DNA from 2 places in the Mycobacterium saskatchewanense genome. Region 2 is predicted to be linked to the other one. Evidence: predicted binding sites of a transcription regulator. Region 2 holds the regulator's gene; the other holds the start of a gene.
What was found. The regulator LexA, encoded in region 2, represses DNA repair genes until DNA is damaged. The targets are predictions, from matches to a motif close to CGAACANNTGTTCG.

Region 1: the regulator LexA is predicted to act here: its motif matches at 1,672-1,685, upstream of ruvC (crossover junction endodeoxyribonuclease RuvC).

What each region holds. Positions count from the first base shown of each region.
Region 1 covers NZ_AP022573.1:51,899-55,299, reverse strand. The annotation lists gene ruvB (Holliday junction branch migration DNA helicase RuvB) at 1-496, opposite strand, end outside; gene ruvA (Holliday junction branch migration protein RuvA) at 493-1,092, opposite strand; gene ruvC (crossover junction endodeoxyribonuclease RuvC) at 1,089-1,655, opposite strand; gene G6N56_RS00305 (DUF4178 domain-containing protein) at 1,796-2,404, shown strand; gene G6N56_RS00300 (DUF2617 family protein) at 2,415-2,918, shown strand; gene G6N56_RS00295 (DUF4247 domain-containing protein) at 2,915-3,346, shown strand; gene G6N56_RS00290 (DUF350 domain-containing protein) at 3,366-3,401, shown strand, end outside.
Region 2 covers NZ_AP022573.1:5,875,155-5,878,555, forward strand. The annotation lists gene G6N56_RS27640 (LGFP repeat-containing protein) at 1-1,258, shown strand, start outside; gene lexA (transcriptional repressor LexA) at 1,289-1,987, opposite strand; gene G6N56_RS27650 (LysM peptidoglycan-binding domain-containing protein) at 2,279-2,773, shown strand; gene nrdR (transcriptional regulator NrdR) at 2,935-3,399, shown strand.

The DNA of each region.
Region 1 (3,401 bases), 190 kb from region 2:
CGCCGACCAGCGTGAACGGCGCAACCTCCAGCGGGATCGAGGTGGCGCCTGGCCCCTTGCCCACCACCACGTCGACCCGGAAATCCTCCATCGCCAAATAGAGCATTTCCTCGGCCGGCCGCGCGATGCGATGGATCTCGTCGATGAACAGCACGTCGTGCTCGACCAGGTTCGACAGCATCGCGGCCAGGTCGCCGGCGCGCTCCAGGGCGGGACCGGACGTGACGCGCAACGAGGACCCCAGCTCGGCGGCGATGATCATGGCCAGCGACGTCTTGCCCAGCCCGGGCGGGCCGGACAGCAGGATGTGGTCCGGCGTTCCACCCCGATTCTTGGCGCCCTCGATGACCAGCTGCAGCTGTTCGCGCACCCGCGGCTGGCCGATGAACTCGCGCAACGACCGCGGCCGCAGGCTGACGTCGATGTCACCCTCGCCGACGGTCAATGCGGGCGAGACCTCCCGGTCCGGCGGCTCGTCCGCGAAATCGCGGTTCATCGGGACTTACCCAGCACCGACAGGGCGGCCCGCAGCGTGCCCGACGTCGTCGCGTCCTGCGCGTCGGCCAGCACCTTGTCGGTGGCCTCCTCGGCCTGCTTGGCCGGAAACCCGAGTCCGATCAGCGCCTCGACCACGGGACCGCGCACCGCGTGGCCGTTGGACGCGGCGCTCGCCGGCACTCCCCCAGCACTCGGCGCGCCGATCTTGTCGCGCAACTCCAGCACCATCCGCTCGGCGCCGCGCTTGCCGATGCCCGGGACCCGGGTCAGCGCGGCGACGTCGCCGTCGTGCAGCGCCTGGCGCAGCGCCGCGGCGTCGTGCACGGCCAGCGTCGCCATAGCCAGCCGCGGCCCCACCCCCGACACCGACATCAGCGTCAGGAACAGGTCGCGGGTCTCGGCGTCGGCGAACCCGTACAGCGTCATGGAGTCCTCGCGGACGATCATCGCGGTGATCAGCCCGGCCTCGCTGCCCTGGCGCAGCGTCGCCAGGGTCGACGGGGTGGCGTTCACGCGGTAACCCACGCCGGCGGCCTCGATCACCGCGTGGTCGAGCGCCACCGCGAGCACCTCACCGCGCACCGAGGCGATCATCGCGCCGCCTTCAGCTGCGCCTTGAGCTTCGCGTTGTAGGCCTGCCGCTGGCGCGCGGCCAGCGCCTCGGCCTGGGCCAGCCGCGCGAGCATCGGCGCCCGCCAGCAGTGGCAGATCGCCAGCGCGAGCGCGTCGGCGGCGTCGGCAGGTGTCGGCTTGGCTTGCAGCGCAAGGATTTTGGTGACCATGGCGGTGACCTGCGCCTTGTCGGCGGTGCCGTTGCCGGTGACCGCCGCCTTAACCTCGGTCGGGGTGTGAAAGTAGACGTCCAGCCCGCGCCTGGCCGCGGCCAGCGCGATCACCCCGCCGGCCTGCGCGGTGCCCATCACCGTCGTCACGTTCAGCTGGGAGAACACCCGCTCGATCGCGATCACGTCCGGCCGATGGGTGTCCAGCCAGTGCTCGACAGCGTCGCTGATGGCCAGCAGCCGCATCGGCAGCGCCGCGTCCGACGGCGTGCGCACCACGTCGACGTCCAGCGCGACCACGCTGCGCCCCCGCCCGCTCTCGACCACGGACAGGCCGCACCGGGTCAGCCCCGGGTCGACACCCATCACCCGCATTACCGCTCCCGCCTGTAGAACAGCTGTTCGATAGGCTAGCCGCTGGGTCCGACCATTCTTCGTCAGTCGACCGGTGTGTCGGCGTAAAGCTGTTAACTTATAGCCCACGTTGCTCAAGCCGGGGGGCGGAAGGCTGGTCCGTGGGAACAGTGCTGGTCGTCATCGCCGCGGCGTTGTTCATCGCGTCGGTCGTCGTTCTCGTGGTGGCGCTGCGCCGGCCCCGAGCATCCGGGCCGGCGGGCGCGCGACGGGACCCGCTGTCGTTCGATGCCTCGCCACCCCAATTCGGTCCGCGGCAGCTCGGCCCGGGCGCCATCGTCAGCTATGGCGGCGTCGACTATGTGGTGCGGGGCTCCGTGACGTTCCGCGAGGGACCGTTCGTGTGGTGGGAGCATCTGCTGGAGGGCGGCGATGACCCGGTCTGGTTCAGCGTGGAGGAGGACGACGGGCGCCTCGAGCTCGTGATGTGGGTGACCCGCAAGGACCTGACGCTGCAGCCCGGCGACCGCTACGTCGTCGACGGCGTGACGTTCCACGAGTCCGAACGTGGCCGCGCCTCGTACACGACCGAAGGCACGACGGGCCTGCCGGCGGGCGGGGAGATGGAGTTTCTCGACTGCGCCAACGCCGACCAGAGCGCGCTGCTCTCCTTCGAGCGCTGGGCCCCGGACACCCCGTGGGAGATATCGACGGGCAAGCCGGTACGGACCGGCGAGCTCACCGTGTATCCCGCACCCGCCTCCCCCTAGGACCCCGACGGTGCCACTTCATCAGCTCGCCGTGACCCCGGCGGACGTGTCCGGCCGGGCGCTGAGGCTGGCGCTGAACGCCCCGTCGCCGCCGCCGCTCGCGACATGCCGGCTCGCCCATCCGGGCGGCGGGGCGCTGGTGCTCGGGGTCCTCGGCGCATCGCACGTCGTCGCGGTCGAGCACGGCGGCGGCCGCTTCACCGAGCAGGTCACCTGCACCGCGCCCACCGCGGCCGACGGCCTGCCGGCGCGCACCGACGCCCCCGGCTACCACCTCGAATCGCGCACCGACACGCACGACGAGGACTCCTTCCGGCGCATCGCGCGCGAACTGCGGACCCGGTGCGCCCGCGAGCCGACCTGGCTGGGCGGCACCTTCCCCGGCGACGACGCCGCCCTCACCGCGCTGGCCGCCGAGCCCGACGGCACCGGCTGGCGGTGGCAGACCTGGCACCTCTACCCCGCGCCGTCCGGAGGCATGGTGGTCCACACCGCGAGCCGGTGGCGCCCGTGACGCGCAACCGCCTCTTCCTGATCGCCGGCGGCCTGGCCGCCACCGCCGTCGCGTTCCTGATACCCGGAATCCTGTTGCTGCACAAAGACATCGGCTCATACATCGCCTCGCACTATCGCGAGTACTCCCGCGACGCCGACGGCACCCGCTACGAATGCGCCGGGACCCCGGCGCAAGTAGCCGACGCGCTCGCCCGCTACCAGGCCCCCGCGGCGCGCGCCACCAACGGCGACGGGCAGTACCTGCGCTACAGCGGCGACATCGTCATCGTCGAACCCGACGGCACGCGTCCGTGCAGCATCCGCGTCGAAGACCTCGGCGCCCGCTACAGCCACGGCGGATTCGTCTTCCTCGGTCCGGGTTTCACCCCCGGATCCCCGGCCGGCGGCGGCGGGGGAAGCCCAGGCGGTCCAGGGGGGATCAAGTAACCCTCGAAAGGAAAACTCCATGTTGGCGCTCAACCTCGCAGCCCTGGATTTCGGA
Region 2 (3,401 bases):
CTGGACTGCCGATCACGGCGCGTTCGTCGTGCGCGGGGCCATGAAGGTCGCGTGGGACAAGCTGCGCGGCGCGGCCGGCAAGCTGGGCGCGCCGGTCGGCGATCAGGCCCTCGACGGCGACGTGATCTCGCAGCAGTTCGCCGGCGGCAAGATTTCGTGGAACCGGTCGAAGAATACTTTCAGCACCGATCCGGCCAACTTGGCGCCGCTGCTGACCGGCCTGCAGGTGCCCGGGCAGAACCAGCCGAGCGGCGCGGCCGCGCCGCCGTCCCACGCCAAGAAGTTCACCTGGCATTCGTGGTGGCTGCTGGCGGCGGTTCCGGTGCTGGTGCTGATCGCGTTGTCGGTGCTGGTCGCGTTCGGGTGGCGCCGTCGCCGGGCCGCCCACGGCGCTGCGCCCTACCAGCCGGGGGGCGATGCGGACGTCGGCTACGACTCCGCCGTTGAGCCGCGCTGGGGACACGAGGAGGCCGACGTCTCCGGTGAGCATTACCCGCCCGGCGACGTCCACCCACCGGAAATTCACGAGCCGGCGCCGCGAGTCAGCTGGCGACGCGGCGGCGCAGCCGAGGTCGAGGGCGGTGCGCCGGACGCGGCGGAATATGGCCACTTCGAGAACGAATTCGGGGCCGAGGACCCCGATGCCGTGGACACCGACTCCATCCCGATCGTGTCGGACGGCGATCTGGACCAGGCCTACCCCGGCGCCGGCTACCCGGAGGCGGGTTATGCGGAGGACGAGGCCGCGGAGCATGCCGACGCAGACACCGACGAGGGCGGCTATCCGCCGGCCGAATACACCGAGGTCGCCCTGGCGGACGATCACGCGGCCGACGTGGACGAGGCGGGCGACTGGGCAAACCCGGACGCCGCCGGTCCGCACGCCGACACCGATCTCGTGACGCCGGAGGCGGCCGCACCCGACGCCGAGGTCTCCGGCGCCGTCAACCCGGTCGACGCCGGACCGGCCGGGGAGCCGACCACCGGACGGCACGCGGCCATCGAGGTCGACGGTGCCGACGACGATGCGGCCGCCTGGCCGATTGTGGCAGCCAACTCGGTCCCCGCCGGTCGACCGACGATCCACCTACCGCTGGACGACCCCTACCAGGTGCCCGACGGGTATCCGATCAAGGCCAACGCCAGCTTCGGCCTGTATTACACCCCGGGGAGCGCGCTCTACCACGACACGCTCGCCGAGATCTGGTTGGCCAACGAGGATGTCGCGCGGGCCAACGGGTTCATCAAGGCCGACTGACGGTCGCCGCGCAGAGGAGTCGACCGTCAGTCAGATCTTGCGAATCACCGTCACGACCTTGCCGAGCACCGTGGCGTCGTTGCCCGGAATGGGATCAAAGGCCGGATTGTGCGGCATCAGCCACACTTGGCCGCCGGCGCGCCTGAACGTCTTGACGGTGGCCTCGCCGTCGAGCATGGCCGCGACGATGTCGCCGTTGTCCGCGACATGCTGCTGCCGCACGACCACCCAGTCGCCGTCGCAGATCGCAGCCTCCACCATCGAGTCGCCGACCACCTTGAGCAGGAACAGCGTGCCCTCGCCGACCAGCTCACGCGGGAGCGGGAAGACGTCTTCGACGGCTTCCTCGGCGAGGATCGGGCCGCCGGCCGCGATGCGCCCGAGGACGGGGACGAACGTCGGTTCCGGCAGCGCGTCGGAACCGGCGACTTCGGTGGCCGGCGCCGCCACCTCGTCGTCGGCGCCGCGGACGTCGACCGCCCGCGGCCGATTCGGGTCGCGGCGCAAATAGCCTTTGCGTTCCAGCGTCCGCAGTTGGTGGGCCACCGACGAGGTCGACGTGAGGCCGACCGCATCGCCGATTTCCCGGATGCTCGGCGGGTAGCCGCGGCTGGTCACCGACGCACGAATGACATTGAGAATGGTGCGCTGACGTTCGGTCAGCGTTGAATCCAGAGACGGCGCACGGCCGCCCCGCGCCGCCGACGAGGTGTCGTTGCTGTCGCTCATGGCACTGAGGGTAACCGCCGCGCGACGAAGAATCAAACATGTGTTCGACTGGCGTGTCGTGCCGGAAACCCCCGGAAAACAACCCGCACGCACGCGAATCACAATGGTGTAACTCTTCGGCGTACCGGGTATCTCAACTCCATGCCAGTGATAGCGACCGACGAACTTGTCGGTGGAGTGATCTAGCGTTCTGCTCGTCCGACACGCTTCGCTCACATGTTCGGTTATCGAACACACAAGCGATACAGTGTCGAACACACGAGCGAGGCATAGTTGACCGGAGGACTTGCGATGACCATCACCCACACACTCTCGCCGCGTACCAGCAGCATGCGGCGCCCGGTCAACGGACCGGTGCAGGGCCAACGTTACGGCCGGGACGGGGTGGCCCGCTCCCGCCGCCCCGGCCCGGCGAGGCCGGCGGTCGCGCCGCCGAGCTATTACGGCACCGGCGTCCGGGTGTCGGCCGCGCCTCACCGCAGGCGGCCCGTGACGCTGGCGACCACCATCGGGCTGGCTGTAGTGGCCGGGCTGATCACGCTGTGGCTGGGCCTGGTGGCCAACGTGGGCGAGGCGCTCAACGGCAGCTCCCCGGCCGCGGCGGCGCATGTGCCGGATCGGCTCGCCGTCGTGCGTGTCGAGGGCGGGGAGTCCCTCGAGGACCTCGCTCACCGGGTGGCGCCGGACGCGCCGGAGCGTCAGGTAGTGCAGCGCATCCGTGAACTCAACGACCTCGGTTCACCGACGCTGGTCGCGGGTCAGACCCTGATCGCGCCCGTCGGTTGACGGCGTTGCGCCCGCGCGACCAAACCTGGTCCGCGCCAACGCCCCTCGATCCCGACCGCGACAGCCGTGCCCGGCGTACGGCTGCGTTGGCCGTGCATGGCCGGGCGCGGGTACGCTCGGGTTCTGCGATATCCGGTTGACAGCGCGGCGAAGGAGCGGTGATGCACTGTCCTTTCTGCCGCCACCCCGACTCTCGGGTGATCGACTCGCGCGAAACCGATGAGGGCCAAGCCATTCGGCGGCGCCGGGCGTGCCCAGAGTGTGGGCGCCGATTCACCACGGTCGAGACAGCCGTGCTGGCCGTGGTCAAGCGCAGCGGGGTCACCGAGCCCTTCAGCCGGGAGAAGGTCATCAGCGGTGTGCGTCGGGCGTGCCAAGGCCGCCAGGTCGACGACGACGCGCTGAACCTGCTGGCCCAGCAGGTCGAGGACACCGTGCGCGCCGCGGGGTCGCCGGAGATCCCCAGCCACGAGGTCGGCCTGGCGATCCTGGGGCCGCTGCGCGATCTGGACGAGGTGGCGTACCTGCGGTTCGCGTCGGTGTATCGCTCCTTCTCGTCCGCGGAAGACTTCGAGCGCGAGATCAAGGCGCTCCGCGAGCAGCGCAAGGTAACCACCCCGAGCTGACC